One region of the Paenibacillus sp. BK720 genome, then DNA from elsewhere that is predicted to be linked to it. Evidence: riboswitches for the same ligand, from Rfam matches in the RefSeq annotation. Region 1 holds a riboswitch; each other region holds the start of a gene.
The links. Region 1 has a riboswitch for cyclic di-GMP ahead of FHT67_RS19760 (RHS repeat-associated core domain-containing protein). Riboswitches for the same ligand answer to the same signal wherever they lie in the genome.

Region 1 (9,841 bases):
GCGAATCCGGTAGACCGCAATTAGCGTGCAGGTAGACGGGACGATAAAGCCGTTGGATACGATAGCGCCCATCGCACTGTCATAAAACGAATTGCGGAGTATCCCGGGCTTATAGCTATAGCTGTTAAGAAGTACAAAGATGACCAGCTCCAGAATGTAGACAGCGCCGGCAATACAGATATAGAAGGGGAGAATCTTTAAGTTTTTTGTTCTCAACCAGGAGAGCGCAATAAATATTAAACTCGCGATAACAAGGAGCAAGTACGGGATAAACGATGGAATAAAATCATCTCCAGGTCGGCAGGATGTTGGGACTGGAATTATTCTTCCAATTTTGCTCTAATTTATGCCAGCCATTGGTATTTTCTTTGCCGCCAAAGACGGAATGAAAGCAATCACATCAAACCTTCAACTGTACGGAACACTCCCTTAATTAATCATCAATAAAATAGGGCTTGTACCACATTTTACCTATATGGGAGAGTGAATTCATGTACACGTCACCAATGAAACGCATGGTGAAAACAGCTTTAGCCGGAACGATGGCGGCTGCCATGCTCGCAGCCCCGTTCCTGTATTCGCAGTCGGCTTTTGCCGCGGTCGGCACGCCTAACTATGAGGTGAAGCTGACCCTCGATCCGGCTCTTGTTCTGGATTCGAGCCACAACCTGGTCAGCGCGGTACGGAGCGAGTTCGACACAGGCAGCTCGTACAAATCTTACAGGGTACAGTACATGGATACGGCAACGCAAAGCATGCAAGGACAGGGCTGGAGCGAGCGGATTCGCAAACGGGATGACCAGAGCAATCATGAGATTCAATACAAGAAACGATACGACGTGGTAAACGGCGATATTAACGCCGCTTTGACGCAAGCGGCAAGCGAGGGGCTTGATTCGTCTTCCGGTTTTGACTTCCAAGTGGATTGGGGCTACTCCAAGCAAACGCTCAGCATCGATTACGAGAAGGACGTGACGATCTCCGGTTATAGCGGCAGCGGACTGAAAATGCCAAACGAAGCAACATCGCGTACCGTATCGGTATCCAGCGAACCAAGCAAGTTTACCAATTGGACAAGCACGGGCTGGGGAACAACGCAGCTCAATAACGCTGTTGTATACGGACCGGTTGATTTCAAGCGTTATGAGGGTACGTTTGACGATCTCGATCTGGACATCGAGGTGTGGACGGTAATGAATGAAGCGAAGACGGGCAACGAGTATTGGGTGGAAGCATCTTTCAAGACGGACAGCTACAGCGAAGCAAGCTCGACCCGCACGGCTTTGATTAATGAGCTGAACAGCAAAGGCTGGCTGATCCCGCAGGACCTGCTCCGCACAAGCCAAATTATCGAACGTTATGCCCCGGCTCCGGCGGTACCGGACACAACGGCTCCTACGGCGCCAACGAACGCAACGGCAACGGCTGCTTCCAGCAACCAGATTAATCTGAGCTGGACGGCTTCCACGGACAATGTTGGCGTGACGGGCTATAATGTTTACCGGGGCGGCGTGCTGGCCGGTTCTTCGGCCGGTACCTCCTACAGCGACACGGGCTTGACGGCATCCACAAGCTATTCTTATACGGTCAAGGCGAAGGATGCGGCAGGCAACGAGTCGGCAGCAAGCAGCACAGTAAGCGCGACAACGCTGGCGGCTGGCAGCGGCGGCACGACAGGCGGCACTTACAATGTGAACGGCAGCACGGGAACTTATATCGAAGCGGAAAACTATACGGCGAAGAACGGTACGTTTCTTAACGCAGCCTGCCCGGTATGCTCGAACGGCTACGATATGGAGACGCCTAACGGTTCCGGCGACGGCAACACGAACTACATTGCTTATACGATTAATGTAACGAATGGCGGCTCCTTCTACGTTCATTTGCTCAGCAGCGGCGTCGACAGCAGCTCGGACAGCTTTACGGTTGCGATTGACAGTGCTTCCGGCTCGCAAGTAACAACGACTTCGAATAGCACCTGGGCTTGGAAAAAATCCAGTTCCATGTCGATCGCAAACGGCACGCACACGCTGTACATTAAAGGAAGAGAAGACGGCGCGAAGGTAGACAAGATCTACCTGTCGAAGTCGAGCACATCCCCAACCGGACTTGGCGGAACGGCTGCCGTGCCGGTGAGTTAATAGCTGTTGGCAAGAGCGGACACCTCATGGTGATCCGCTCTTTTTTTGCGTCAATCTTTGATCTCTTAGTCGCAGGACCAAGATTCTATTAATCTAGTAGTTCCGTACGACTATTTTCCTGAAAATGAATTTACAACCATGCACAATTTACTATATTATACAGAACATAATCCAAGATTATCATATCTTGCATATTTCTATGAACCGAAAAGGCAAACCAGCCGCGAGGCTGGGACGCAAAGTCATGGGTCCCCCGTAGGATCGCCAGACCGCCGAAATCGCCCGTGTCTTTCATGCTCATGGCCGGACGCCTATTTTGGCGTTGCGGCTTTTTTCGTGTCGACAACAAGACGGGGAGAGAAGAGAGAAATGAAGGTTCGGGCAATATCGATTGTATTGATTGTGTCCTTGCTGCTGGGGATTGCTCCGGCAACCGTATGGGGCGAAGCAGTGAAAGTGACAGGACAGTTTGTGGCGGACATGATCCCCTCAGGCAGCACGAATGAGGCTGCAGAGGCTTGGACGGATGGGCCAAACAAGACGGAGAATCCGCGGTATTATTCCTTTAATAACGAGCAGGTATTACAAGCTATGACGGATCTTGGGCCGGACCGCACCGGATCGGGCGGCTCCAGCCTGAAGATGAATGATACGAAAGCAATGTTTGATGAACAAGCAGGGCAAGTTACTCTTACCTGGACGGACAGCTTGAAGAGCTGGATAGACTCGCAGGATGGCGATCCGCAAAGTCCTCCAGCCGGCTATGAGGTCACGGTAACGGTAGAGGACTTGGCAACGAAGAAGAGCTATACGCTCGCCGGCGGCAAGAAGGATACAAGCGGCGAGAACAGCATCGTATGGAATGGAAAGGATGCGGATGGCAATCTGCTTCCGGACGGCGTTTATTATTGGACGCTTAAGGCAGATACGGTGCCGACAATCATCTTTAAGCTGCCTCCGGCCGAAGAAGGCGGCGAGCCTGTCCTGAAGCCCGCGAAGGCGCCGGCCTACGCGATGGAGAAGCAGATGATCCGCCTGGACCGCAATGGCCCGGAGATTACCGCCATTCATCCGCTTGGCGGCCAGAAGGTTGCGGTAGAGGTAAGAGATGCGGTAAGCGGCGTGAAGAAGCTTTCGGTTACGGGGGCTGCGCAGCTGACGAAGGAGTGGGCTGGCGATGAGCTCCCTCTTGGAACGGCGGTGCCGATTACGGCAGGAAGCGGCGAGACGATTTATATTAAAGTTGAGGATGCAGCGGGCAATGTAACCGAGGATGAGCTGCCGCTGTATCCTATCGTCACGGGCACGGGTGCTGCGGACAGCATTCCCTATGCCGAATCTCAGGTGGCCGGACAGAATGTCAGAATCAACCTGGCATCGGGCAACGGCTTGCAGAGCTTTGACGGGTTCACGCAGGAGCGTCCGGGTACGGATCTTAATTTCTATCTGACCTATAACCATCAGAACCGGATCAAGGGAAAGCTGGGCTATGGCTGGAGCTTCAGTCTGGATTCCCGGCTGACCAAATGGCCGGACAAAGGCAATATCACATGGACAGGCTTCGACGGGACCGTCTATTGGTTCGAGCCTGCCGGAGATAACAAGTACGTCACGTATGCCAACGGACAGAAGCAGCATTTTCCAAGCTTAACGTTTGATCCGGATTCCAGCTCCGCGGACAAGGACGCCTACATTATGGAATGGCCGGACCAGCTGCGCTACCGCTTCCATAACGATGGACGATTCTGGCTGATCCAGGACCGCTATACGACGGAGATGTCCTTCGAATGGGAAGAGGTATCGACGGCTTACGGCAGCGATTACCGGATCAAGAAAGTATTCGATATCGAGAAAAAGGACGTCGTGACCTTCAACTACGAGAAGGGCAAAGATACGCTGAGCTCGACGATTATCGCCGACATTGACGGTCTGGGCAATGAGATTAACAGCGAGAAGCGCAAGTTCTACTTCATGTACAATACAGCCGGCGAATTCGTTGGTTATCGCGCGCCTTCCCAGACGATTACGCGTTTCGTCTACGATGACCTGCACCGCGTTGTCAAAGTGATCGATAACGGCAATAACGTACGCGAGGAAGAAGGGGCAACGAAGGAATCGGTTACAACCGCATGGAAATACGGCACGCAGAACCGAGTCGAGCGCATCGGCATGACCCGCAGCCAGGATCAGGCGGAGGAATTCCTCGGGGCATCGTATGGGGCGAATGAAGCAACCGTGCAGCAGCCATCCGGCAGCTACAAGCTGAGCTGGGACCGGTATCTCCATCCGACTCAGATGGTCGAGACGGTGAAGACGGCAGATGGAGACAGACAAGCGACTACGTCGTATGCCTACAGCGGCAACAATCTGATCCGCGTGACCGATCCGATGAACCGCGTAACGCGTTACCGGTACAATGACGCGGATATGGTGGTGGCGCAGCAAAGCCCTTCAGGCCGCATTGTGAATTACTCCTACGATGAGGATCTGGATCCGACAGGCGAGACCGGGCCTAACGGCCACCGGATTGTGATCAGCTATCAGAAGGATAACCGGAAAATATTGACCCGTACCACAACGCAGGCTGCCGTTGATCCGGCTGGCGTTAATGACGAGGCCAGCATCAGCACCGTTGAAACGTATAATGCCAAGGGTGAACTGGTTAAGAGAACGGACGGCAACGGCAATGTTTTTAACTATACTTATGATGACAATGGATTCGTAACAAGCGACGGTACAACAACCTCCTATGTGAATGACCGGAACGGCAATCATACTTCTATTATTATGGATGCAGAAACGACTGATGAAGCTGTAACGACCCAGACGTTTAATGCGGTAGGCTGGCTGATGCATAGCGAGTCGCCGGAAGGTCTGTCAGAGGATTTCGAATACGATCCATGGGGACGGATAACCAAGCACGTACAGCATGATCTTGGCGATTCATCCAAGATACTCACTACCACCTACCGCTATGACGACGGCGGCAACCTTATTGAACAATCGGACGGCTTAACGTCTACAGCCTACACCTATGATGGAATGGGCAGACAGCTGACGTCGAAGATGACGGCACTTGATGGAACGGAAGGGACCATTACCGAATCCTATGTGTATGACAGCCGGGGATTGCAGATCAAGCATACGGATTCCCGCGGCGAAGCAACCGAAACGGCGTATAACGTTGCCGGAGATCCGGTGCGTACGGTTGTATCGCCGGGCAATGAGACGACAACAATCGAATATGATGCAGCAGGACGGATGTCCGCGGTAGTTGCGGCAGACGGAGGAAGAACGGAATACAAGTATGACAGCTGGGACCAGGTTGTTGAAGAGAAGCAGCTTATTCAGACGCTGTTCCCCGGCAATATGTCGGCTGCTCGCTCCAGCTCTTCGAGCATACAGGAGGCCGTAACGACCTACCGGTACGATTCGGCTGGACGCCAGATCGAGCGGAAGGACCCGAACGGATCATGGACACGAACCGTATATGACGGGAACGGTCAAACCGCAGAAGTAACGGCAGGCGGACCCGTTCCCGAGTGGAACGGGACAATGCTTGCGGCAGGACTGTCGGACAGCCTGTATCCAGGGCATGAGGTGCTTCAGACAAGACAGTATGCCTTTGATAAGCTTGGCAGAATCGTGAGTAAGACAGACAGCAACGGCAATAAGACCGAGTATCGTTACGCGGGCCGGACCGTGAAGACAAGTACTCCTGCGCTTGATGAGAACGGTAAGGCAGTTAGTTACGAACGTACCGATGTATACGATACGAATGGACAGGTTGTACGATCCGTCTCCGAGGCCGGCGACGTTACAACAAGCCGGTATGACGCTTTTGGCAATATAGTTGAGTCCGTTAATGAAGAAGGGCAGAAGATTGTCTCCACCATCGACGTCTATGGCCGTGTATCCACACGCACGGAAGCAGTTGATGCGGAGTCGGGCAGCGTTCAGAAATTTACGTTCAAGACCGACGCCTGGGGGAATGTCACAGAAGAGCGCCGCCAGCTGAATGGCAGCGAGTGGGCAACAACTGTATACAGTTATACACCGGAAGGGGATTTGCTCAAGGATACCTCGCCGGAGGGGCTTGTTACTACGTACAGCTATGATGAACACGGGCGTATGAAAGAAAGCGTTGAACAGAACAAGGCCGGTGGTTCGGTAGAAAACCGGACAACATCCTATACGTACGATGCAATGGGCAGACAGACGAAGACGGTACAGCCGGACGGCAGCGAGACGCAGACGGTCTATAATACAGCCGGTCAAGCGGTTCTGTCGATCGATGGTCTGAACAATATTGAAGAGAGCCGGTATGATGCAGGAGGCCGCCTTGTTACATCCATTGCTTATAAAGCAGGAACGACGGCTCTTAATGAAGCGAATATTTCGGCAGTCAGCCAGTATGTGTATGATGGGGCCGGCAATGTCGTATTGGAAAAGGATCCTAATGGCAATCTGATTCGTTCTGTCTATGACAAGAATGGCATGCTGAACAAAGAGATTCACTACGATGGCGGGTCGATGACCGGAGATTCGATCGAGAATACGTTCAGCTACGATCCTCGGGGCTTAATGATCGCCTCCATCGACGGCAATGGGCATCAGACAACTTATGCTTATGATGCAGAGGGTCAGCAGCTGCTGGAGAAGGATGCGGTCGGCCAGTGGACGCGGTCAGAATACAGTCCTGCCGGTTACGTAACGGCTGAACGCCGTCCGCTTGGTCGGGATACGGAGTGGAAGTACGACTACCGCGGCAACCTGCTGGAGGAGAAGGATTCGCTTGGGCGCACGCAGCGCTTCAAGCTCGATCTGGATGGCCGAACGGAGACCGAATACAATCGTCTCGGCGAAGCGACCAAATATGATTACGATAATGAAGGACGCTTAACCGCAGAGCAATCGCCTAGCGGCGGTCCGTTCAGCTATCGTTATGACTCCGCCGGCAACAAGCTGGAAGAGGTTCGTCCGGTATACGGTACGGTTCACTACGATTATGATGAGCGGGACAGCCTGACATCCATCGAAGAGCCGCAATCCGGTTCCGGCGGGCTGACAACCTCCTATACGTATGATGCGGAGATGAACCGGACCAGTCAGCAGGATGGCAACAGCCAGCTGACGACTTACAACTATGACGAGCTTGGCAGACGTCTTCAGAAGGTTGTCGTCCGTTCAGAGGACGGCAAGGATGTTTTCGAATATCAATATGATCCGAACGGCAACCTGCTGGAAGAGAAGAAGCCGGGCGGCCTGACGACGAAGTATCAGTACGACTTCATGAACCGCAAGATCCGGGAAGAGTACAGCGATGGCACCTGGTACGCGTATACCTATGATAAAGCGGACAATATGCTGACCCGTACCGATAAGAACGGAACCATCACGTACAGCTATTACGACAACAACCAGCTGAAGGAAACGGTATATCCGAACGGCGACAGCGTCGTGTACGAATACAATGCCAACGGCGAGAAAGAAGCAGAGATCGTTAATGGTGTCCGTACCGAGTATACGTACGATGCAGGAGGACGCCCGACAGGTTATACCGATAGCAAAGGCTATAAGTACGAATACCAATTCGATGCGGACGGTTACGTCACCTCGGTGAAATATCCGAACGGCACCGTTACTGCTACCGATTACAAGCCGGGCCATCTGATCGATTCGCAGAACACGACAAGCGCAGGCGCATCCCTGCACGACAGCCAGTATACGTATAACGCGCGCGAGTTCATTACCGGCGTTAAAGAGCAAGGCGATAACAGCCGATATACGTATAACAACAGGGAGCAGCTGGAGCGGGTAGAAACCCCGGATGGCGATGTCATAGTCTATCAATATGACGGAGCGGGCAACCGTACCGTCCGCAAAGCGATCATTCAAGGCGCAGCAGAAGACAAGAACAAGGTTATTACAACGGATGAGCTTGTGCAGATGGTCCTTGAATCGTATGGCATGAAGCCAAGCAAGGATACCAACCCTTCCAACCCCGACACAGGAAACCCGGTCATTTGTGAGCCGAACGGCAACGGCAACAACGGCAACGGTAACAACGGCAACGGAAACGGTAATGGCAATGGCAATGGTAATAGCGGGAATGGTAACGGAAACGGCAATGGCGTGAAGAAGACAAGCTTGTCTTCCATGAGCCAATTAAGCCTATCTAGCGGCCCAAGCCAGTACGCTGCAAAGAGTGACAGTTCTGGCGGAGCGAACAAAGGCAACGGAAACAGCAACGGTAACGGTTACGGCAATGGAAACACTAATGGAAACACTAATGGAAACAGTAATAGTGGTAAAGGTAATGGAAATGGCAATGGTAATAACGGTAATGGCAATGGAAATGGCAATAATGGAAACGGAAATAGTAATGGCAACAACGGCAACAACGGCAACAACGGCAACAACGGCAACAATGGCGGCGGCTGTGGCTGGCTGAAGGCGCTGGAGAATGGCAACGGCAAGAAGGTTGGCCTTTATAAGAAGCTTGGTGCTGCATATGGAGCAGCGGAAGATGGAACGATTACTCCGGAAGTGGCAACAATGTTCGAGACAGGTCAAATCGAGCATCTCTTGGCAGCCATTGACAACCTTGTTAACGGTGAAGTCAACCTTCCTCCGGGCGAGCACACCAAGCTGTTCCAGCGTATTCGTCAGGTTGGCAAAGGGTATACGGTAATCGGCACGAATTATATGTATAACGCCCGGAACCAGCTCGTCCATCGCGAGAATCTGATCCGTTACGAGGATTACGATTATTCCTATGACGAAGCAGGCAACCTGCTGACGGATGGACGCAGCAAGTACGAATGGAATGCGCTTGGCCAGTTAACGAAGGTAACGTTCCCTGATGGTTTTGGCGAGAAATACACCTACGACATGCTGGGACGCCGGATCAGCAAGACGGATTTCAATCACACTGGAGAAACGCAAGAGACAACGAATTACACGTACAAAGGCGATACATGGGCGATTACCGAAGAGCGTGACAGCAGCGGTCAAGTGACGAAGTCGTATACGTATGATGCGAACGATCGGCCTTTGACCATTACGATGGAAGGTCAGACGTTCTGGTACGTGTACAACGGACATGGCGACGTTACGGCGCTAACGGACAAAGACGGCAAAGTCGCAGCCCGTTACGAGTATGATGCATGGGGTCTTGTATCCCGTATGTACAACGGCTTAGGGGAACGTGTCCGCGAAGGCATCGGCTGGATCGGCGACCTTGGCACCGGCAACGGAAGCCCAGGATCCATACAAGGTCCGGAGGATGAGACCGGGAACACCGAGCCGGATTACCATCCGGGCAACGGCAATAACAACGGGAACGGCAAGGGTAATGGTGCAGCGAAGAAAGATAAGGCGGTGCAGGAAGCTACATCTGCTCAAGCTGTAACGGAAGCGTCCGTCTCTGAACAATCTGGTGCAACTACTACTGATACCGTAAGCGTGGATCTGTCAGCCGAGCTGTCGGCTGTAGAGACCGAACCAACGGATGATATTACTACGGACTTGGTCAAAGAGAACCCTTACCGCTACGCAGGTTACTATTGGGATCGGAAGACGCAGTATTATTACCTGCAGGCACGCTACTATGACCCTCGCTTGGCTCGGTTTATTTCTGAGGATACGTATGAAGGGGAAGTAGAGAATCCTCAGAGCTTGAACCAGTATGTGTATGT
Region 2 (9,841 bases), on a different contig from region 1:
CAGTCCGTACCGGGAACGCTCGGTGGAGGAAAACCTGGAGCTTTTCACAAGGATGAAAAACGGAGCCTTTCCGGCCGGTTCCAAAGTATTGCGCGCGAAAATAGACATGGCATCGCCCAATATCAATCTGCGTGATCCGGTTCTTTACCGTATGATTTACGCCGAGCATTATCGGACCAAACGCGACTGGTGCATCTATCCGATGTACGATTTTGCGCATCCGATTCAAGACGCCATTGAAGGAATTACCTACTCGCTCTGCTCGATTGAATTCAAGGATCATCGGCCTTTGTACGAATGGGTCCTGAATGAACTGGAGATTGCCGAACCTCCGCGGCAAAGAGAGTTTGGCCGATTGAGCTTAACCGGCGTTGTCACGAGCAAGCGGTTTTTAAGACAGCTGGTGGAAGGCGGCTTCGTGGACGGATGGGATGATCCCAGACTGCCTACCCTTCGCGGCTTAAGACGCAGGGGGTATACGCCGGAGAGCATCCAAGATTTTATTGAAGAAATCGGGAGCATCCGAAATCAAAGCATCGTGGACATTTCACTCTTGGATCATTTCGTTCGGCAGGACCTTAAGGAGAAAGCGGCAAGCGTGATGGCGGTTATGGAGCCGTTAAAGGTCACCATCACGAATTATCCGGAAGATTCGGAGGAAATGCTGCTGATCGAAAATAACGGCGAGAACGAAGCGCTTGGAAAAAGAGAGGTTCCATTCTCCAGAACCGTATATATCGAGCGGGAAGACTTCATGGAGGAGCCGCCCAAAGACTATCACCGGCTTCGTCCGGGAGGAGAAGTAAGGCTGAAGGGAGCTTATTTTATCCGATGCGATGAGGTTATGAAGGATCCTATTTCCGGTGAAGTCACAGAACTGAGATGCACGTACGACCCGCTTACGAAGAGCGGTTCAGGCTTTACCGGGCGCAAGGTGAAAGGGACGATTCATTGGGTCTCCGCGGCGCATTGCATCCAGGCGGATGTTAACCTGTACGATAAATTGCTTCTGGACGGGGAGCTGCCACGGGATGATGAGGATTGGACATTCAAAATAAATCCCGATTCCTTGGTTCGGAAACAGGTTCTCATTGAAGCGCATGTTAAGCATGCCGGTCCCGAGCGAAAATTCCAGTTTCTGCGACATGGGTATTTCTCTGTTGACACGAAACCCCGTAAGGATGATCATTTGGTGTTTAACCGGGTTGTACCGCTTAAGGATAGCTGGAAAAAACCGAACTAACAACGGGAAGGAGGCCAATCGAAATTGGCTTCCTTTTATTGTTGATAAACAATATCTATCCGCGGGATAAAAAGGTTAAAGCATGATGGTTGAGCCGCTCATGGTATCATACCCCTATCTGGAAAGAAGGTGGTGTGCTCTATGGAACAATTGTCCGAACGGTTTAGACGGTTTGCCGATATGGAATGCAGGCATTCCAGTCGATTATATGAACATCTGGCAAGGAATGCGGCTGAAGATCCGGAGCTTCTTAAGCTTGCTGCCCATTCGCGGCCCGGGCAGCCTGTACCGAATCTTTTTCTGGGGGCGGTTCATTATTTGCTCTTGAAGGGCATTCGGCATGAACTCGCTTATTATTATGACAGCATTGTGCAAGATCCTAAGGATTTGGCCGGGGTATTTGCTCCATTCAAGCAGTTTTGCAAGCAATATGAGGCTGAGATAGTCGATCTCCTGGAAACCAGGCTCGTACAGACCAATGAAATGCGGCGCTGCGCCTACTTATATCCTGCTTTCTGCTATATCTATCAGTTAACAGGTAAGCCGCTATCCCTAGTCGAGATTGGAACGAGCGCCGGCTTGCAGCTCCTGTGGGACAAATATAGGTATTCGTATTCTTCCCAAACGGTGGAGTATGGTAATGAGCATGCTGCCCTGAAAATTATATCTGAACTAGGAGGGAATCCTTTTTTATATGTCCAAAGTCCGCCGGTGGCTGACAGAGTTGGAATTGATCTGCATATCAACGACCTTAAGGATCCGGATCATTACCTTTGGCTGAAAGCGTTGATCTGGCCGGAGCATAAGGAACGGAGAGCTTATTTCGAAGCGGCTGCGGCATGTTTGGAGCATTACCCCGTTCATCTAATCGAAGGCGATGGGGTTGAGCTTCTCCCCGACATTATCCCGACACTAGCAAACGATTCGACCTTATGCATTTTTCACACTCATGTGGCCAACCAATTTCCTGCCGCAACAAAAACCAAACTTATCCAGTTCATTCAGGTACTAGGCCAGCAAAGAGATGTTTTCCATCTCTATAACAATATGTGGGACATGGACCTCCATCTCGACTTTTATGGGAATGGCGAAGAAAAGAAGCTTACACTTGCCGAAACAGACGGCCATGGCAGATGGTTTAAGTGGGAGGGATGAATTTCACCGGCGAATTTTTCCGTTGTTACAGGCGCACGGCAAAGCTACCCCCAAAACCGGAGACAAAGACGAATACTATAATACGTTCGATTATTGTAGAATCATCGCTTGTTTTGTTCCCTATTAGTTCTAGAGGGCCATCTTAGAAGATGGTCCTTTTCATTTATGCGGAGGAGTATATATTAATAATAAGGAGGCTGTCCGAAGATGAAACATACGGCTGATCGAATACAGAGTTTTTATCAAAAACAGTACAAGCTCTGCTACATCCAATCCTTTAATCTGGTTCGCTGCGAGCATGAAGCGGGGATGTTGACGGATAATTTGATCATAACGCTTAGTTCGCTTCCGCTCGCCCAGGAAGCTCCCAAATTAATCATTACGTTTGAGGATGTCAAAGATCTGAAGATAGGCAGCTTCCAGGGAGCCTTCCGTTTGGATATCAACATTCAGGATATTTCATCCGACCAGCTTGAGAATATTAACTTCCGGGTAAAAGAACAAGAGTACGAAGCCTTTGCCTTTGTATGCAGATGCTTCGAATGGGTTAGAACCTATTAGCGGGATGGCGTTTGGCCAAATCAAAATGCTTAAGCGAAAGTCCAGAAGCACCGGCAGTATGGAATCCATACTGTCGGGTGCTTTTTTTATTGAAAACGAAACTATTCATCCGCCTCCGCCGTCTAACAACTAGAATTAAACCCTTATACTGGAATTTACGAACTTAGAGGTGATCGATTATTAAGCTGGAGAGAAGAACGATCGTCAAGCTTGCCGTTATTGTTGCAGCAGCCTTATGGATCATTAGCTTCCTGTCCCCGCAGTTAACGACCCGGAGGTATATGCTGACCAGCTTCCATCTTGGAAGCGTATTTTCGTCTAAAATTACCAATATGCATCGCTATGATCATCAATACGGCCATTTGTACGATGTGACTAACTTCAAAGACAGAGTTACCGGTGGCGGAATGAGCGTATTTTACTTGAAAAAATTTGGACCGTTCTGGATCGTTTCGAGCGTTGGAACGGGGCCTTGATGGAAGGAGGGGCTCGTCATGAACATCAGCCTAAAGAGCTGGAGGATACGGCTTATTGTTGCGCTATTTTTGGTACTAGCATTCTATATTGGTTTTTATGTCTGGATCCTGCAAAGCGTTAAACATACCGTAACCTCGATCTATATGGACGGGAAAAACGGAATAGCGTTAGACGATTCCTCTGTTTCGGATGCGGTTAAAAGCAAGTTTCTTCAGTTTGTGGATTTCCCGAATCAAAAGCCCGATGACAACGTCCAAGTTCAATTAAGCACGGGTCATGTCTTTCATACCTTTACCAGAGGGACGGTATGGATTCGGTACACGTACGAAGGCGTTGGTCGACATGACCATGCAGCCAGGTATGGGGTATCCAGAGTTCCAATCAAGATTAAAGCCAAGCTTGATCATGGTTCGTGGGTGATCGTCGATAAGGAGGAACAGCCCTAAGGCCAGGAGTAAGTTTTTACAAGGAATCTAGCGAAATTACGATTGCTGGGCGTAATGCCGGCTAAGTAGAATAAATGGAACAAACCGTTTAGGAGAGTGTTCCCTTGGCAAAGGCAGCCGCTAATTCATTATCCGTTTATCCGATTCCAAAAGCATTGCCCGTCAATCATGATTTTGATGTATTTATACGCATCCCGGGCGGGGAATGGACGGAAGTTGGAGTCCTGCTCGTTAAAGTCGACATGCATCATGTAAGAGAGGCTTCGCTTGCGAAATTCGATTGCAACGGTGAAGTCGAAGTGAAAGTCATTTGTAACCGTGAGCCCGTGAGGGATGCCGTTATCCGCCCGCTCTCCACCGGCATTCATGCCGAAATCATTGACGACCGAACCATGCAGTTCCGCTTATCCAAGCCGCAGAAGCTGTCGGTTGAAATAAACGGCGACCGGTTCCATAACCTTCATTTGTTTGCCAAAAAGCTCGCGGAGCAGCGTCCCGATTCGTCGGATCCCGGCGTTGCTTGCATTCATCCCGGCATTCATCGAATCGACGATTTGCAAGCAAAGCTGGCGGATGCCCGTTATCATACGTTATGTTTCGCGGCTGGTCTTCATCATATTGAGCAGGTCGTTGTTCACGTTCCATCGAACAAGAAGATTTACATCGAGGGAGGAGCTTATGTAGCGGGAGCTTTCGTCTGCGACAAGGTGGAAAATGTGCAAATCTCCGGCCACGGAATTATTTACTTGGCGGAGTTCGGCCGCTTCTCAGCGTTCCGTGGCGTCAGGATCATGTATTCGCGGAATATTTCGGTGTCCGGCATAACCGTTGTGGATCCGCCGCATTACAGCATTTATTTGGGACAGTCGCAGCAAATACGAATTGCCGACTTCGAGTCGTTCAGTACGCGAGGCTGGTCTGACGGCATCGATATGATGTCCTGCAGCGACGTTGAGATCGATCATGTCTTTATGCGAAATTCCGATGATTGCATTGCCATTTACGGGCACCGCTGGGGGTATTACGGCGATACGCGCAATATTACAGTGAAGAATTCAACCCTATGGGCAGACGTGGCTCACCCGACCAATATCGGTACCCACGGCGATTACGAAGCAGACGGCACGCAAATTGAGAATATTACTTTCGAGAATATCGATATTCTGGAGCATCATGAACCTCAGGATAATTACCGCGGCTGCCTGTCTATTAACGCCGGGGACAAAAATACGGTGCGCAACGTGACCTACCGCAATATCCGAATCGAACGGTTCGAGCTCGGCAGAATCATCGATATCCGGGTAGTGTGGAATCCGGATTACAATCCGGTCCCGGGCAGCCGGATCGAACAAATCACGTTCGACGGCATTTACTATACCGGCAGCGACAATGCTGTCTCAAGAATCAGCGGCTTTGACGATGATCGCTGCGTCGACGGAGTAACCGTCCATAATCTCTATATCAACGACCTCAAGGTCACTAATATCTCTACCGGCAATATCGAGTTAGGAAGCTATGTAAACAATCTCACTTTCAGTTAAGTTTTCCTTGTATTTAAGATGGTGGTGTTCCATCATTTCTTCCCATCGCCTTGCTCATGGATTCCGCAAAGGAGCAAAATCTAAAAATAGCGTTGCAGGGATAGCCCATGCAACGCTATTTTTTATGGTCACTAAAAGTATTTAGTTACAGTGTAATTCGCGGTATTTTTAAAAAGGCTGGGCTTTTGGCCGCCTTGGATGCGGGCGGCATCGTAGGTTGTGTCTATAATAACCCATTTTTTCAGATTGCTCAGGTACACTTCGTTCCAGGCATGTTCTACGTTCGGCTTGCTGCGTTCTCTGCCCATGACGAGTTTTGTCGGGATGCCAAGGCTTCTGGCCATGGCCGCAAAGGTCGCCGCGTAATCGTAGCAAATGCCTCCGGAAGCCTTGAACACGGTATCCAGGTTCGGAATATAGCCGGCTTTCACGGTCTTTGCTTTGTTATTATCGTAGACGAATTTTTTGGTGATGAAATTATAGATCGCTTGAACCTTTTGTTGATCCGTAGCAGCGGTTTTCGTCAACTCGGCCGCTTTCTTGACCGCCATGGTCTGGCTTGTCCAATTAATCAGCGGATTGGATAGCTTGAACACCTGCTTGTCGTCGGTCTGTTTCACCGCCAAGGTTTCCTGCTTAATAACTTTGTACTGCGTGGCATTCACAGCTTCGGCGATTAGTACCGAATAGCTGCCATTTCCAAGCTGCAGCGGATATTTAACGCCGTTAGTCAGAGGATAATCGTATTGGGTCTTGCCTTTGGCAATGCGGACAATCACTTTCGCGCCGTTTGCGGGCTTGTAATTAACGGTTATGTACCCTTGAGCGACGCCTTGTTTCCCGATAATCGCGGCGGTCGTGGAAGTGGCGGCGAACGTGCTGTTCACGGGCAGGCAGGAGGCAATCAGAGTTGCAAGCAGCAGGAAAAACATTCTTTTAAACATAAAAAAACTCTCCTTTCGGCGGCTGGCTGTCATCTCGGGCATGCGCGCGAGGAAGACCCTGTAGCTTTGCGTCTTTAGCTTTCGCTAAATTTGCCTTTGTCGGTGGAAAGCACCGGTTAATTTGGTTTGCTAGTTTTAATTTACTATAAGCTTGCCGGTTTTCATAGAAAAATCTTCAAGATTCGGCGTTCTGATTTTCGGCTAGAATTCCTTTCACAATGATCCTTTGGGTCGGTTTATAAAGAGGATGGCAGGTAATAAGCGTAATTTCGCTGTCTTTGCCGTTTCCTTCCAGCACCTCGACTTGCGTCGGTTTTACGTATTGCTTCGAATTTACGATATAAGTGAAAGTCTCGTCAGCCGTCTGCACCTGAATGCGGTCGCCAATCTCGATTTCGTCCAACCGGTTGAAATTTTTGCCGTACGTATGGCTGCGATGGCCCGCGATGGCGTAATTGCCGATCTGACCGGGCTTGCCGGTATGCAGGATGCTTGCTACGGATAAGGCTAGATGCGCCTGCGTCGCGTTGGTGATAATAGGCAGCTTCAAATTAATTTTGTCGATGATCAGCACGCCTTCGATCGATTTTTTGCCGATGCCTTTGGACTGAAGCCGCTGTTCCATATCATCCGCCGAGTTGGCGCCGGTTAAGGCCGGGCTGACGGAAGCGGGTGTTTGGTCCTGCTCATCGGCCGTCGTATTCTGCGCATCAATAGGTACCTGGTCTATTCTTTGCAAGTTGTCTTCCCATGCCTTAAGGATTTGACGCTGCTGATAAATCTCGTAACGGTCCTTAATGGTCGGGTAGAGAAAGATGAGAAGTCCTGCGAGAATGAGGAGAATGGGAGCAATTTTTTTAATCATTTTGTCGAATCCTACCTTTTTTATGGCTAAAAATGGATTAAATTGGTTGCGACGTTGTCGAATTCTAGTATAAACTGGATAAGTGCTTTCTGCCTAGTTGTTTTCTCTATTTTTTAGTAGAATAGCGCAAATGGCTGGGACGATAGACTATCATTCAAGAAAAGAGGTTGATGACGGAAAATGGTTTTTAAAAAAATAGCGGGATTAGCAATCGTCCTGCTGCTGCTTTCCCAGGTGGTAAGCGGGACCGGCTTTGTTTCTAAGGCGTATGCCTCGTCCATCGATGATGTGATCAACATCATTGACAGTGCGGAGCTAACCGTACTGGATGCCGGCAATAATCCCGTACCGCTTACGGAGCTGCTTGAGCAGGGGGCGAAAGTAAACCTAGCCTATAGCTGGTCACTGCCCAACGGCCACGGCTTTAAAGAAGGCGACACCTTTACGTTCGGAATTCCGGACGAGTTCTTGCTGTTCAATGACATCTCCGGCGAACTTATGCTGGACCCTGAGACAACAGTCGGAACGTTCGCGGCAACAGCTTCGACCCATCAAGTGGTAATGACGTTTAACGATTACATTACCGATCACGACGATGTAGGGGGCATCCTAAAATTCTCCTCGCAATTCGATAAGCAAAAAATTACGGGAAGCACAACGCATGCCATCACCATTCCGACCAAGGGCGGTACTACGGTGTTTACGCTGCGCTTCAAACCAACGGTTACGTCGACAATCGAGAAGAGCGGCGTGCCCGCAGGCTACAATCCGAAGTCGATTGACTGGACCGTAGACGTGAACAAGGCGCTTGACACCGTTAATAACGCTGTCATGACCGACCCTATTCCGGCCGGCTTGTCGATGGCGGACGCCTCGTCGGTTCAGGTTTACGATTTGAACGTTAATCTGGACGGATCGGTTGCTGTCGGCGGCGCGGTGGATCCAAGCCGTTATACGGCGGATATTACGGGCGGCGCTCTCAACGTGCATTTTGCCGACCCGGTCACATCGGCGTACCGCATCAAATTCACCACGAGCATCGATGATGCCAGCAAGGCTTCCTTCAGCAATACCGCCAAGTTCATGGGCGACAACAAGCCTGAAGTAACCTCTAACTCAACGGTGAACGTCAATTACGGCAAGCTGCTCGATAAGTCGTCGACGGGCTATGATTCCAATACCCAGACGATATCTTGGGCGATTAATTACAATTACAAGGAACAAGCCATTGATCAGACGGACGCGCTGCTTGCGGACACGTTTAATGATGTTCAGGAGCTTGTGCCAGGTTCCATTGCGGTATATCCGGTAACTTTCGATATCAACGGCAACGGAACGAAGGGGGCCGCTCTTCCGGGGTCGGATTACACGGTAACTCCGACCAATGATCCCGCCCAACACTTGAACGGTTTCAATCTCCAATTTAACAACGCGGTCACTTCCGCTTACAAAGTGGAGTATCAGACCCGTTCCATCGATCGCGTAGACGGATCGGGCGCCACGAATATCGTGAACAAGGTTACTGCGAATGGAGCAATGGCTTCCGCTAGCCGCGGCATCAAGCAGGTTATTTTGCAGAAGGGCACCGGCACGATCGATTACGCTGCGCAAACGGTATCCTGGCGTATTCGATTAAATGAAGACAGCAAAACAATGTCTAACGCCCAGTTGATCGACGAGTTTACAAAGGGCGGAATGCAGCTGGTACCGGGGAGCTTAAGCATAACGCCGGACAGCGGAACGGCGGCCGCCTATACGGTTACCGAAATAGCAAGCCCAACTCCTGCGGTTAATGACGGCTTCAAGATTCAGTTTACCGAAGCGATTCACGTGCCTTATACCATTACGTACACAACGAAATACAACAACGATTGGCTGAACTCGGATTGGATTACAACAAACGCCTCTTATCCCAACCACACCACGGTAGATTGGGATGAGAACGCAGCAGCATCTGCTGTCGGGGTAACGGCAACGTTTAATCCGAATAACGAAACAAAGGCCAATGGCTACAAAAAAGGGTCTTACAATGCGGCGACCAAAGAAATCACTTGGACGGTAGGCGTAAACTACAATCGCAAAACATTGGCAAACGCGATCGTGCAAGATCAATTGCTCGCCGGCCAGAAGCTGATTCCGGAATCGCTTCACGTGTATAATATGACGGTTCCGGCCAACGGAAATCCCGCTCAGGGCACTGAAGTCGATGCCGCGGAATACACCGTCAACTATACGGGCGATGTGGTGAAAGTAACCTTTAACCAACCTATCTCCGCGGGATATATTCTGGTGTTCTCCACAAGCCTGGCGGATGACCTCATCGATGCGTCGATAGGCAACACGGCCCAGCTGCTGGACGGGACAAAATCCGAATCCAAGGATTTGACGGCTTCCGTCAATATTCCTCAAGGCGGCGAGTACGTTAACAAGGACGGTCAGCAGAACGGCGGCAAGATCAGTTGGACGATCTATATTAACCGTGGGCAATCGACCGTAAACGACGCTCTTGTGACGGACGAGCCCACGGATAATCAGCTGCTCATTCCGGAGTCGTTTAATTTGTATCCGACGACGGTTGCCGCAAGCGGAACCGTTACGAAAGTGAACAC
Region 3 (9,841 bases), on a different contig from region 1:
TGCGGACGAACAGTTTCTATATCAGTTTTTGCAATTAAGACGAACGGACAAAAAAGGGATTACTGAAATCGTGGAGCAGAATATTACTAATCCGGTCTCGCTTCAGGATCTAGCATACTTGTCGGGTCGAAGTTTGTCGACGTTCAAGCGTGATTTTCAAGCGATCTACAATACTTCCCCCGTGCGCTGGATACGTAACCGGAGGTTGGATATTGCAAGGGACATGCTGCTTCACACGTCAGCCTTGGTTACGGATGTCTGTTTCTCAACCGGCTTTGAGAATGTTGCCCATTTTTCAAAGGTATTTAAAGAGAGATTTGGCGTAGCGCCTTCCTCGTATAGACAAGCAGTGCTTAACTCGGAAGGCGAGACAACTTCTTAATCGATTTTGGCGAATTTTGTTGATTTTTCGCGAATATTTGGTATTATATTGACGAGTTTTATGGGGGGAGTCGATTGGATTGATCCGTATTTCTTCGTTAATAGAGAAGGGCTTTGAGTATCATGCATTGCCTCAAGGCTTGCAGATGCTGGACAATACGCTGGTTTTGCAGCTTGAAGGGTTGGAGGACAGTATTAGCGCAAGGCTTAGCTTCAGCTTTCAGAGCCGTGAATGGATAATTGATCAGGTAACAGGGCCGGAACCATCGACGGAATGGACAGCGGCAAGGCTAACCGAAGAGATAGAGCGGATTTTCGACTATCGGCCCGAACTCCTTGAAGCGGGAAGGCTGTTAATTGCGCGTATCGACGAAATAAATAAGATGGACGATGACGAATTCGAGGCGGTGTACGAGCGCGGCGAATTGAAAGAGTTCATGCTTTAAAGCTATAACCGGCCTTTGCCAAGGCCGGTTATTTTATTTTTAATCGGGGCAGGAAAAGAAGATCTGGCGGTTAATGACTATAAGGTAGGCTTTATCATCTTGAATGACTGGAGAGTGCAGGTAGTGGCAAAAGAGAAGAATTGGGCAGGCAATTACACGTATAATGCGTTGGAATATCTCTACCCGGAGAATGTGGAACAAGTGCGGGAGATGGTTGTGAGAAGCAGCAAGCTGAGAGTACTGGGCTCGAGACATTCCTTTAACGGGATCGCGGATTCGCACGCAAGCCTGTTGTCGCTTCAGAAGATGAATCGTGTACTTGAGTTGGATAAGGCAAATAACCGCGTAAAGGTAGAAGGCGGAATACGTTACGGGGATCTGGGCGAATATTTGCATCGGGAAGGTTACGCGCTTCATAACCTGGCGTCGCTGCCGCATATTACGATAGCGGGCGCTATTGCAACGGCAACCCATGGCTCCGGAGACCGGAACGGCAATCTGGCAACGGCTGTTTATGCCCTCGAAATCGTAAAAGCCGACGGAACAATCGCCGTGTTTACCCGGGATGACGAGGACGGAAAGTTTAATGGAGCCGTTGTTGGTTTAGGAGCTTTAGGCGTCGTAACCGCCATTACGCTGGACATTCAGCCTTCCTTTGAGATTAGTCAATACATTTATGATCTTCTCCCGCTGGCACAGCTCGAGAATAATTTTGACGCCATTTACTCCAGCGCTTATAGCGTCAGCCTGTTTACGGACTGGAAGGGCTCATCTATTAATCAGGTTTGGCAAAAAAAATTGGTTCAAGAGGGTTCGGCTGGGGAGGCGCAAGCGGAATTCTACGGGGCCAGCCTCGCGGAAGCCAAACGCCATCCCGTACCGGACCAAACCGCCGAAAATTGCAGCGAGCAATTCGGCGTGCCGGGCCCATGGCATGAACGTCTGCCGCATTTCCGCATGGATTTCACGCCAAGTGCCGGCGAAGAGCTGCAAACGGAATATTTTGTGGCCCGTGAGCATGCCTATGAAGCCATTTGCGCAATTCGCGAGCTTGGCGAGCAGATCGCCCCGCTGTTGTTTATTTCCGAAATTCGCACCATTGCTGCCGATCAGCTGTGGTTAAGTCCAAGCTATCGGAAGGATTCCGTTGGCTTCCACTTTACCTGGAAACCGAATTGGGAAGCCGTCAAGCAGGTGCTGCCGCTCATCGAAGCCAAGCTGGAAAAGTTTAACGCGCAGCCGCATTGGGGCAAAGTGTTTACAATGCCGGCGGAGCGAGTCCAAGCCCTGTTCGGGAAGCTCCCGGAATTCCGCCAGCTGATGCTGGAGTGCGACCCGGACGGGAAGTTCCGGAACGATTTTGTGAATGAGTATGTCATGACGAAGTAATCGATTCTTATTTATATAAGCCGGGTTCCTAATAGGGAGCTCGGTTTTTTATTTAACTGGAAATGGGTTGTTACCCGCACGACTAACAGCGTTCAAATGAGAGAAGCGTAAGTGAGAAATGAGTTGCTTTTGATGGAAAATATAAGGAGAATGGAGAGGTTGGCAGATAGAGGAGGCGAGGTCGAATTGGATTCGAGATTTCTCCAGGCAAGAACGGAAGAAATAAAGTACCACGAGAAGTTTTATGCCGAACATGAGTTGTTCGCCCCCGGAACCTGGATCGCTAAGCCGGTGCAAGCCATTATGGATACTTACGTTTTGCTGGAGCCTCATGGGATGCGCGTATTGGATCTTGGCTGCGGTGTTGGGCGAAATGCCATTCCGATTGCGCAAGCAATCAAAGCCTATAGCGGAAAGGTGACGGCCGTAGATCTCCTTCCTTCCGCAGTCGCGATATTGCAGGATAACGCGGAAAAATACGAAGTAAAAGATAACCTGGAGGCGATTGCCGCGGATATCGAGTATTTCCAGATCCCATCGCAATTTTATGACTATATCATTGCATGCTCTTCCCTAGAGCATGTATCCTCCGTAGACGCATTCCGAACCGTCATTGGCCGGATGATAGAAGGGACAAGGCCCCGCGGCATTCATGCCATCTTAATGAGTACGCAGACGGAAGAGCTGGATTATAATACCGGCGTAGTGTCGGAAGGATTAATAGAATTAAACCTGTCGACAGACGATGCTTTTTTTCTCTTGAGAGAATGTTATAACGGCTGGGAGATTGTGCTAGAGCGAGTGATCCCCCAGGCCGTTCAAGAAGTGAAATACGGGAAGTCTATCGAATACCGGGGAAATTGGCTGACATTTATCGTTCGCCGTACAAGCTGAGGGAGGGAAAGAATATGGCGATGCCTACTCATATTGTGGCCGTCGGAGGAATGGTGGAGAACGATCAAGGCGATATCCTGCTCGTGAAAACACAGCATGACGGATGGGTATTTCCCGGCGGGCAGGTGGAGGTCGGGGAGAATTTGACCGATGCGCTTATGCGCGAAATTCAGGAAGAGAGCGGGATCACATGCGTTGTCTCGCAATTGATCGGCGTATACTCCAATACTTGCACGTATAAATGGCATGACGGGGTAACGGATGTGCCTACCAAGCTGATGCTGGATTTTGCATGCCGCCAAGCAGGCGGTTCCTTGCGAACTTCCGAAGAAACCTCGGAGGTATGCTGGGTTCGGAAGGAGAAGGCGCTCGACCTGATCCAGTCCCCGGCGATACGGACGAGGTATCAAGCTTACTTGGATTTTGACGGTACGGTCAATTATATGGATTACGTTACAAAGCCGGACTTCAATATCAAACTGGAAAGGAAAATCTAGGCTGTAACAAGATGCAAAGGAGACGGCATCGCATGGAGCGACGGCAAACTCCTCATGGGGCGGAAATGCGGCTGCGCGCTCGTATGGTTTCGGTGCTTAAGGATGTGCCGCATCGTTAAGCGCCGCGAAAGTCCTGAGAGAATCGGACGGAGGAACAAACAACCGGAGCAGCTAGAGTCCGCTCCGGTTGTTTGTGACGTTCAGATTGAAAAAAGCCCCGTACTTCGTGACACTCTGTCTAATGTAAACGGTAATATTCGCCTCTATACTAGACATAGATGTAAGAGAAGGACTGCGCAAAAGATAATGGTTACGGCATGGTACGGTTAGGTAAAGGGAGAGGAGTGCGCAAGCGATGTCCATCAACCGGGATGAAGCGGATCTGATTGCAAAGGACCGTCAATATGTGTGGCATGCCATGGCGCCTTATAATGAGCAGGCACCTCCGATGGTCGTTAAGGAAGGACAAGGCTCGTGGATAACGGATAGCCGGGGCAACCGGTATTTGGACGGGATGTCCGGTCTCTGGTGCGTGAATGTGGGGTACGGGCGGGAGGAACTGGCCCGTGCGGCTTATGAACAGCTCAAAACCTTGTCCTACTATCCGTTAACGCAAAGCCACGAGCCGGCGATCCGCCTGGCCGAAAAGCTGAATGAATGGCTGGAGGATGACTATGTCATCTTCTATTCCAACAGCGGGTCCGACGCGAACGAAGTCGCGTTTAAGATGGCAAGGCAATATCATGAGCAATCCGGCGCCCCTGGCCGCTACAAGTTTATTTCCCGTTACCGGGCGTACCATGGCAATTCGATGGGCGCATTAGCGGCAACCGGGCAAGCTCAGCGCAAATACTTGTATGAGCCGCTTGCGGGAGGCTTCCTTCATGTCCGCCCGCCGGACAGCTACCGGCGTCCGGATGGCATGTCGGTCGAGCAGTTTAATCTGCAATGCGCGCAAGCGATCGAAGAGACGATCGTATGGGAAGGGCAGGAGACGATAGCGGCTGTTATTATGGAACCCGCGATCACAGGCGGAGGAGTCCTTGTGCCCGAGCCCATTTATCTCGAGAAGGTCAGGGATATCTGCACGAGGTACGGCGTACTGCTCATTATCGACGAAGTGATTTGCGGCTTTGGCCGTTCGGGCCGTAAATTCGGGCATATGAATTACGGCATTAAGCCGGACATCGTTACGATGGCGAAAGGACTGACCAGCGGTTATCTGCCTTTGTCGGCAACGGCGGTTCGCAAAGATATTTACGACGCCTTCAAGGGCAAGGACATGTACAGCCATTTCCGTCATCTGAATACGTTTGGCGGCGCGCCGGCAGCTTGTGCCCTTGCGCTGGCGAATCTCGGGATATTGGAGCGGGAACAGCTGGTGGAACGGTCGGCCGCGCTTGGCGAACGGCTTATCGAGGGATTAACCGGCTTGAAAGAGCATCCGATAGTCGGAGACATCCGGAGCTTTGGCTTTCTAATGGGCATCGAGCTGGTTAGCGATAAACAAACGAAGGAGCCTTATCCGCTGTCGGGCGTTGTCCGGATCATGGCGGAGTGCAAGGCGAAAGGTCTCCTAATAGGCAAAAACGGCGATACCGTCGCAGGCTACAATAATGTGCTAACGATCAGTCCGCCGTTGTCATCCACGGATGAGGATATTGCTTTTCTCGTTCAAACGCTAAAGGATGTATTCGAATGTATATAATAGAAGAAAAACAAAAAAAGCCTGATCTCTATCAAGCTTACGCGTTTGCTCTATGGTCGGGACGACACGATTTGAACATGCGACCCCCTGGTCCCAAACCAGGTGCTCTACCAAGCTGAGCTACGTCCCGGAAAAGAATGGTGCCGGCGATAGGAGTCGAACCCACGACCTACTGATTACAAGTCAGTTGCTCTACCAACTGAGCTACACCGGCATATGGTTTGTGTCGGGCACAAAACGTATTATGCCACAGCCCGTGCGAATTATGCAAGACTTTTTTCGAGAAAGTTTTCTAGAGCTTTTTGGCCTTGAAATGAACAACGGCGCTGTACAGCATTTTACCTGTAAGGGCATTAAAGGCAGCTTGATGCTGAACCTGGTGAACCTGCAGCAGAAGCGCTTTATTGTTCTCGATTTGCCGCTCGATCTTCAGCTCCAGCGTGCGCAGATCGCTAGCCTCAAAGAACTCTACTTTATCGTCAATCAAATCCAACCGGAATTCCATCGTCGACTCCTCCTGTCTCTATTTTTATTATTTGAATCTATTATAGCGTTTTTGGGCAGCGAATCAAAGACGGATGAGACTAAAGTCGGAGTGTTGGGAATTGACCCAATTTTTGTTTACAAATAGGTATATATATCCTAAACTAGTCCTTGTGTGTCGAAAATAGCGTAATTCAACTGAAAAAGGCAAACTTGCCGAAAGGCAAGGACGCAAAGTTATGGGCCTAATGCTGCATAGAAGCGATGGCTGCCAGACCGCCGGACGCAGGACATAGTGCCTTAAACAGCTATCCGCCTGTCCTAGGCCGGATAGCTTATTTTCTTTTTTCAGTGACAGCGAGGAGAGACGAGAAGAATGAAGGAATGGGTTAAAAAGGCATTGCAATGGCTAGGCGCAAGAAAGCAGCTTGTGGAGGGAAGAAGAAAAATCGGTGTGCGGCTGCTTATGCTGACCAGCATCATCACTTTATTTAACGTAGGGGCAGGCGCGTTCATCTATACGCAAAATCTGTCGGTATCCCATGCCGTCAAGAATGCGAATACGCTTACGAGCGCGCAGCGCGAATACGAAGGGATCTCTAATTCGCTGCTGCAAACGCTTCTGATGATGATCAATTCGATCGAAAACAACAATGACAGCCAGAATGCGGAAGTAGTCGATCCGAAAGAACGTTTGGCCGATATGCCGGGTCAGATCGAGCATTTGAAGAAGACCTTCGAGAAGCTGGACAAGATGTTCCCGGCCGCGGAGGAGCAGCAAACGTACATTGGCCAGGCGAACATCTACGAGATTGCCTACAATGACTTGAAGAGCTCGAATGTCACCCAGTTCGAAAATGTGACAGCCGAAATGAAATCGGCGCTTGTGCTTAGGCTCGTTAATATTTACTTGAACGAGCTGGAGTTCGCCAACCAGAACGTCAACGCCCGGATTACCGTTGACGCTGCGCATACGGATAAGGTTCTGTCCGATAGCGTGGATACGGCGAATATAATCATCCTGATTAACGTACTGATCCTGGCGGTGATTCCGTTTCTGTTCACGGTTGGGCTCATCCGAAGCATCCGATCCGGTCTTCAAGGGATTATGGGACGCATTCAAGCCTATCGGCATAATGACTTTACTTATAACCAGGCGTTCGAACGCAAGGACGAATTCGGCGATATCGACCGCTCGCTTGCGGCCATGGGCGATAATTTGAAAGCAACCATCAAAGCGACGCTAAGCGTAAGCCAGACCGTTCTCCAGATGTCGAACCAGATGGGCGATATGATCTCCCGCAACCGTACGGCATCCGAGCAGGTGAAAGGGCAGATCGATCTGGGAACAACCGTCCTGCTCTCCCAATACGACGATGCGACTTCGATCTCGGCCGTAACGGAGCAGATCTCGGCAAGCTCGCAGCAAATTGCGGCGTCGAGCGATTATATCAATAAAGACATGCAGCAAATGAGAGACGATTCCCATACCGGCTCGGTAGACATGGAAGGCGTTGTCCAAATGGTGAACCAGACGGTTGAGCAATTCAACCAGGTGACGGAAGCTTTTAACCGCATTACCGAACGCTACAGCAATGTATCGAAGTTTCTGGAGAGCATCCAGGATGTCAATACGCAGACGAACCTGCTGTCTCTTAATGCATCGATCGAATCCGCCCGGGCCGGCGAACATGGACGGGGCTTCGCGGTTGTAGCCGAGGAGATCCGCAAGCTGTCGGGTCAGACCGACCAGATTTCGAAAAATATTTCGAAGGAAATGCACCTGATTCAAGAGGATGTGGCGGCAAGCAGCAAGAGCATGGGTGCTTTCGCCGAAGTAATCTTCTCCACCAAGCAAGCCTCGACCGCCGCGAGCGACATGTTCAAAGGACTGGAAAAGCAGAGCCATACGTTGTCCGAGCAAGTCAGCGAGATCTCGACGGCCATCAATGAAATTACAACCGGCATCACGCATATCGTGACCGCCGTGGACAAGCTCCTGCTCACCTCCTCCGAGGTGAATGGCAAAATGGAACAGATGGGTCATCTGTCCGTTGAGCAGAACAATATTTCGGATGATTTGCAAGGGATGGCGCAAAATCTGCAGCAATCCTCGTATGAGCTGAAAGAAAAAGCGGCAATTTTTAAAGTTTAATGCCAATCTTGCAGGTACAAGACAAAGGCTGTTCTCCTTGCGGGGAGGACAGCCTTTGAGTCGTTTTACGGTCTAGTATCAGCTTGCGCGTTCCGGAACCGGTGAATTCCGAAGTCACGGAGGGAGGAGTGCAGAATCGCTTCTTTAAGCGGATGAAGATTTGGAGTGAAGCGGATCTCGATGCCAAGTCCCGCTAACCGCTCAATAAGATCGGAAAGCGGTTCCACGGCAAGGGGAACCAAGGTTTCCTTGGATACGTAGTATCCGGCGTATTCGTCGAACAGCTCGAAGGACTCGGGTGGCAGCTCGTACCGGTACAAGGTTGTCTGCTTGATCCGTTCGTGCCAGCCGGTCTCCACGGTAATCACAATGTTGGCAGCCGTAGTGCCGAAAAACCTCCGTTCATCCTCTGAAGTTAATCCTGCCGATCTCGTATAGACGATTCGAGGGCAATCCCTCGGGAAGAAAAAGGTGAACTGATGCTCCTCGTCAATCGCCCAGACAACGGGCGGCATATCGGTCCGGTTGGCTTTTACCCTCGGAACAAAGACGTCAATAGCCCTTTCCTCGCTGAAATGAAACAGCCTCATCCTCATAGCCTCCTATCGAAGCGGTCGTCAGTGCTTATCTATTCTAGGGCAGTCCTTTCGGGCAAACAACTATTTTTCGTAAAAAAATGGATATTTTTGATTCAGCCTCTTTACATCACTAATGATCTAGTGTACTATTCAACTATAACACTAATACAAAAGGGAGAGGCGCTATGACAACGGCAAAAATAACGAATCCGTCGATCGTGCTTCAATTGGACGGTTTGACGAAGAAGATCGGCAGCAAAGCGATTGTGAACGGATTATCCTTTGATATCGCGCAGGGAGAGGTTGTTGGACTGCTTGGTCCAAACGGCGCAGGCAAAACAACCACGATGCGGATGATTGTTGGTTTAATCGGAATGTCGGAAGGGGACGTCCGGATTTGCGGGCAAAGCGTACGGACGAACTTCGAGAAGGCCATCAGGCATGTCGGAGGAATTATCGAGAACCCCGAGTTCTACCCGTACATGACGGGCTACGATAATTTGAAGCAATACCAGCGGATGACGGAGGGCGTAACCGACGCGCGGATTGAGGAGGTTACGAAGCTGGTTGGCATGCAGGAAGCGCTCGGCAAAAAAGTAAAGGCCTATTCGCTTGGCATGCGCCAGCGTCTCGGTATCGCGCAAGCGCTGCTCCATGAGCCAAAGCTGCTTATTCTGGATGAGCCGACTAACGGCCTGGATCCGGCGGGTATCAAGGAGATGCGCGAATATTTGAAGCGGATAGCGGAATCCGAAGGCATCGCGATTCTGGTCTCCAGCCATTTGCTCAGCGAGATCGAGCTGATGTGCAGCCGGGTTATCGTAATTCAGGAAGGCAAGTTTGTTACCGCCCGCTCCATCGGAGAGACGGAATCGCCGAAGCAGAAGGTGCTCACCATTTCCATGCAGGTCGGAAATGCCGGGCAGGCGCAGGAAGCGATCAGCCACGTCGACGGGGTTGAGGTGACGCAAACGGATTCCTTCACGAACCGGATTACCGTCAAGCTGCTGCATGATCAGATTCCCGGTCTTGTCGCGAAGCTTGCGGCGGAAGGCGTTGCAATCTACCGGATTGAGGAAGTACGGGCAACCTTGGAAGAAGAGTTTATGAAGCTGACGGGAGGTAACCGCATTGCGTAACTTTACGGGATTATTAATAAACGAATGGCTGAAGCTCAGCAAGAAGAAGTCGTTTTTCGTCGCCTATGCCATTCTTGCCGTTGTTTTTGCGATTTTAGCCTTTGCTTTCTACAAATTGTCGCCGGACGGCCTGAACTCAACGGTTGATTTCGCAACGGGCACGATTATGCT

Region 2: linked by a shared signal. The riboswitch ahead of FHT67_RS07970 (transglutaminase-like domain-containing protein) and the one ahead of FHT67_RS19760 (RHS repeat-associated core domain-containing protein) in region 1 are both predicted to bind cyclic di-GMP.
Region 3: linked by a shared signal. The riboswitch ahead of FHT67_RS09010 (methyl-accepting chemotaxis protein) and the one ahead of FHT67_RS19760 (RHS repeat-associated core domain-containing protein) in region 1 are both predicted to bind cyclic di-GMP.

What each region holds. Positions count from the first base shown of each region.
Region 1 is NZ_JAASRQ010000005.1:173,996-183,836, forward strand. Features, by position in the region: gene FHT67_RS19750 (hypothetical protein) at 1-216, opposite strand, end outside; gene FHT67_RS19755 (fibronectin type III domain-containing protein) at 492-2,141, shown strand; cyclic di-GMP riboswitch class I at 2,343-2,418, shown strand; gene FHT67_RS19760 (RHS repeat-associated core domain-containing protein) at 2,511-9,841, shown strand, end outside.
Region 2 is NZ_JAASRQ010000002.1:218,512-228,352, forward strand. Features, by position in the region: gene FHT67_RS07945 (glutamine--tRNA ligase/YqeY domain fusion protein) at 1-1,243, shown strand, start outside; gene FHT67_RS07950 (DUF2332 family protein) at 1,376-2,398, shown strand; gene FHT67_RS07955 (hypothetical protein) at 2,606-2,959, shown strand; gene FHT67_RS29675 (hypothetical protein) at 3,292-3,435, shown strand; gene FHT67_RS07960 (hypothetical protein) at 3,454-3,882, shown strand; gene FHT67_RS07965 (glycosyl hydrolase family 28 protein) at 3,987-5,423, shown strand; gene FHT67_RS07970 (transglutaminase-like domain-containing protein) at 5,555-6,367, opposite strand; cyclic di-GMP riboswitch class I at 6,382-6,472, opposite strand; gene FHT67_RS07975 (class D sortase) at 6,543-7,232, opposite strand; gene FHT67_RS07980 (collagen binding domain-containing protein) at 7,413-9,841, shown strand, end outside.
Region 3 is NZ_JAASRQ010000002.1:475,210-485,050, forward strand. Features, by position in the region: gene FHT67_RS08965 (helix-turn-helix domain-containing protein) at 1-382, shown strand, start outside; gene FHT67_RS08970 (hypothetical protein) at 462-827, shown strand; gene FHT67_RS08975 (FAD-binding protein) at 951-2,216, shown strand; gene FHT67_RS08980 (class I SAM-dependent methyltransferase) at 2,403-3,110, shown strand; gene FHT67_RS08985 (NUDIX hydrolase) at 3,125-3,607, shown strand; gene FHT67_RS08990 (aspartate aminotransferase family protein) at 3,963-5,315, shown strand; tRNA gene FHT67_RS08995 (tRNA-Pro) at 5,369-5,445, opposite strand; tRNA gene FHT67_RS09000 (tRNA-Thr) at 5,454-5,529, opposite strand; gene FHT67_RS09005 (YrzA family protein) at 5,608-5,820, opposite strand; cyclic di-GMP riboswitch class I at 5,995-6,082, shown strand; gene FHT67_RS09010 (methyl-accepting chemotaxis protein) at 6,175-7,953, shown strand; gene FHT67_RS09015 (DUF6886 family protein) at 8,019-8,543, opposite strand; gene FHT67_RS09020 (ABC transporter ATP-binding protein) at 8,717-9,670, shown strand; gene FHT67_RS09025 (ABC transporter permease) at 9,663-9,841, shown strand, end outside.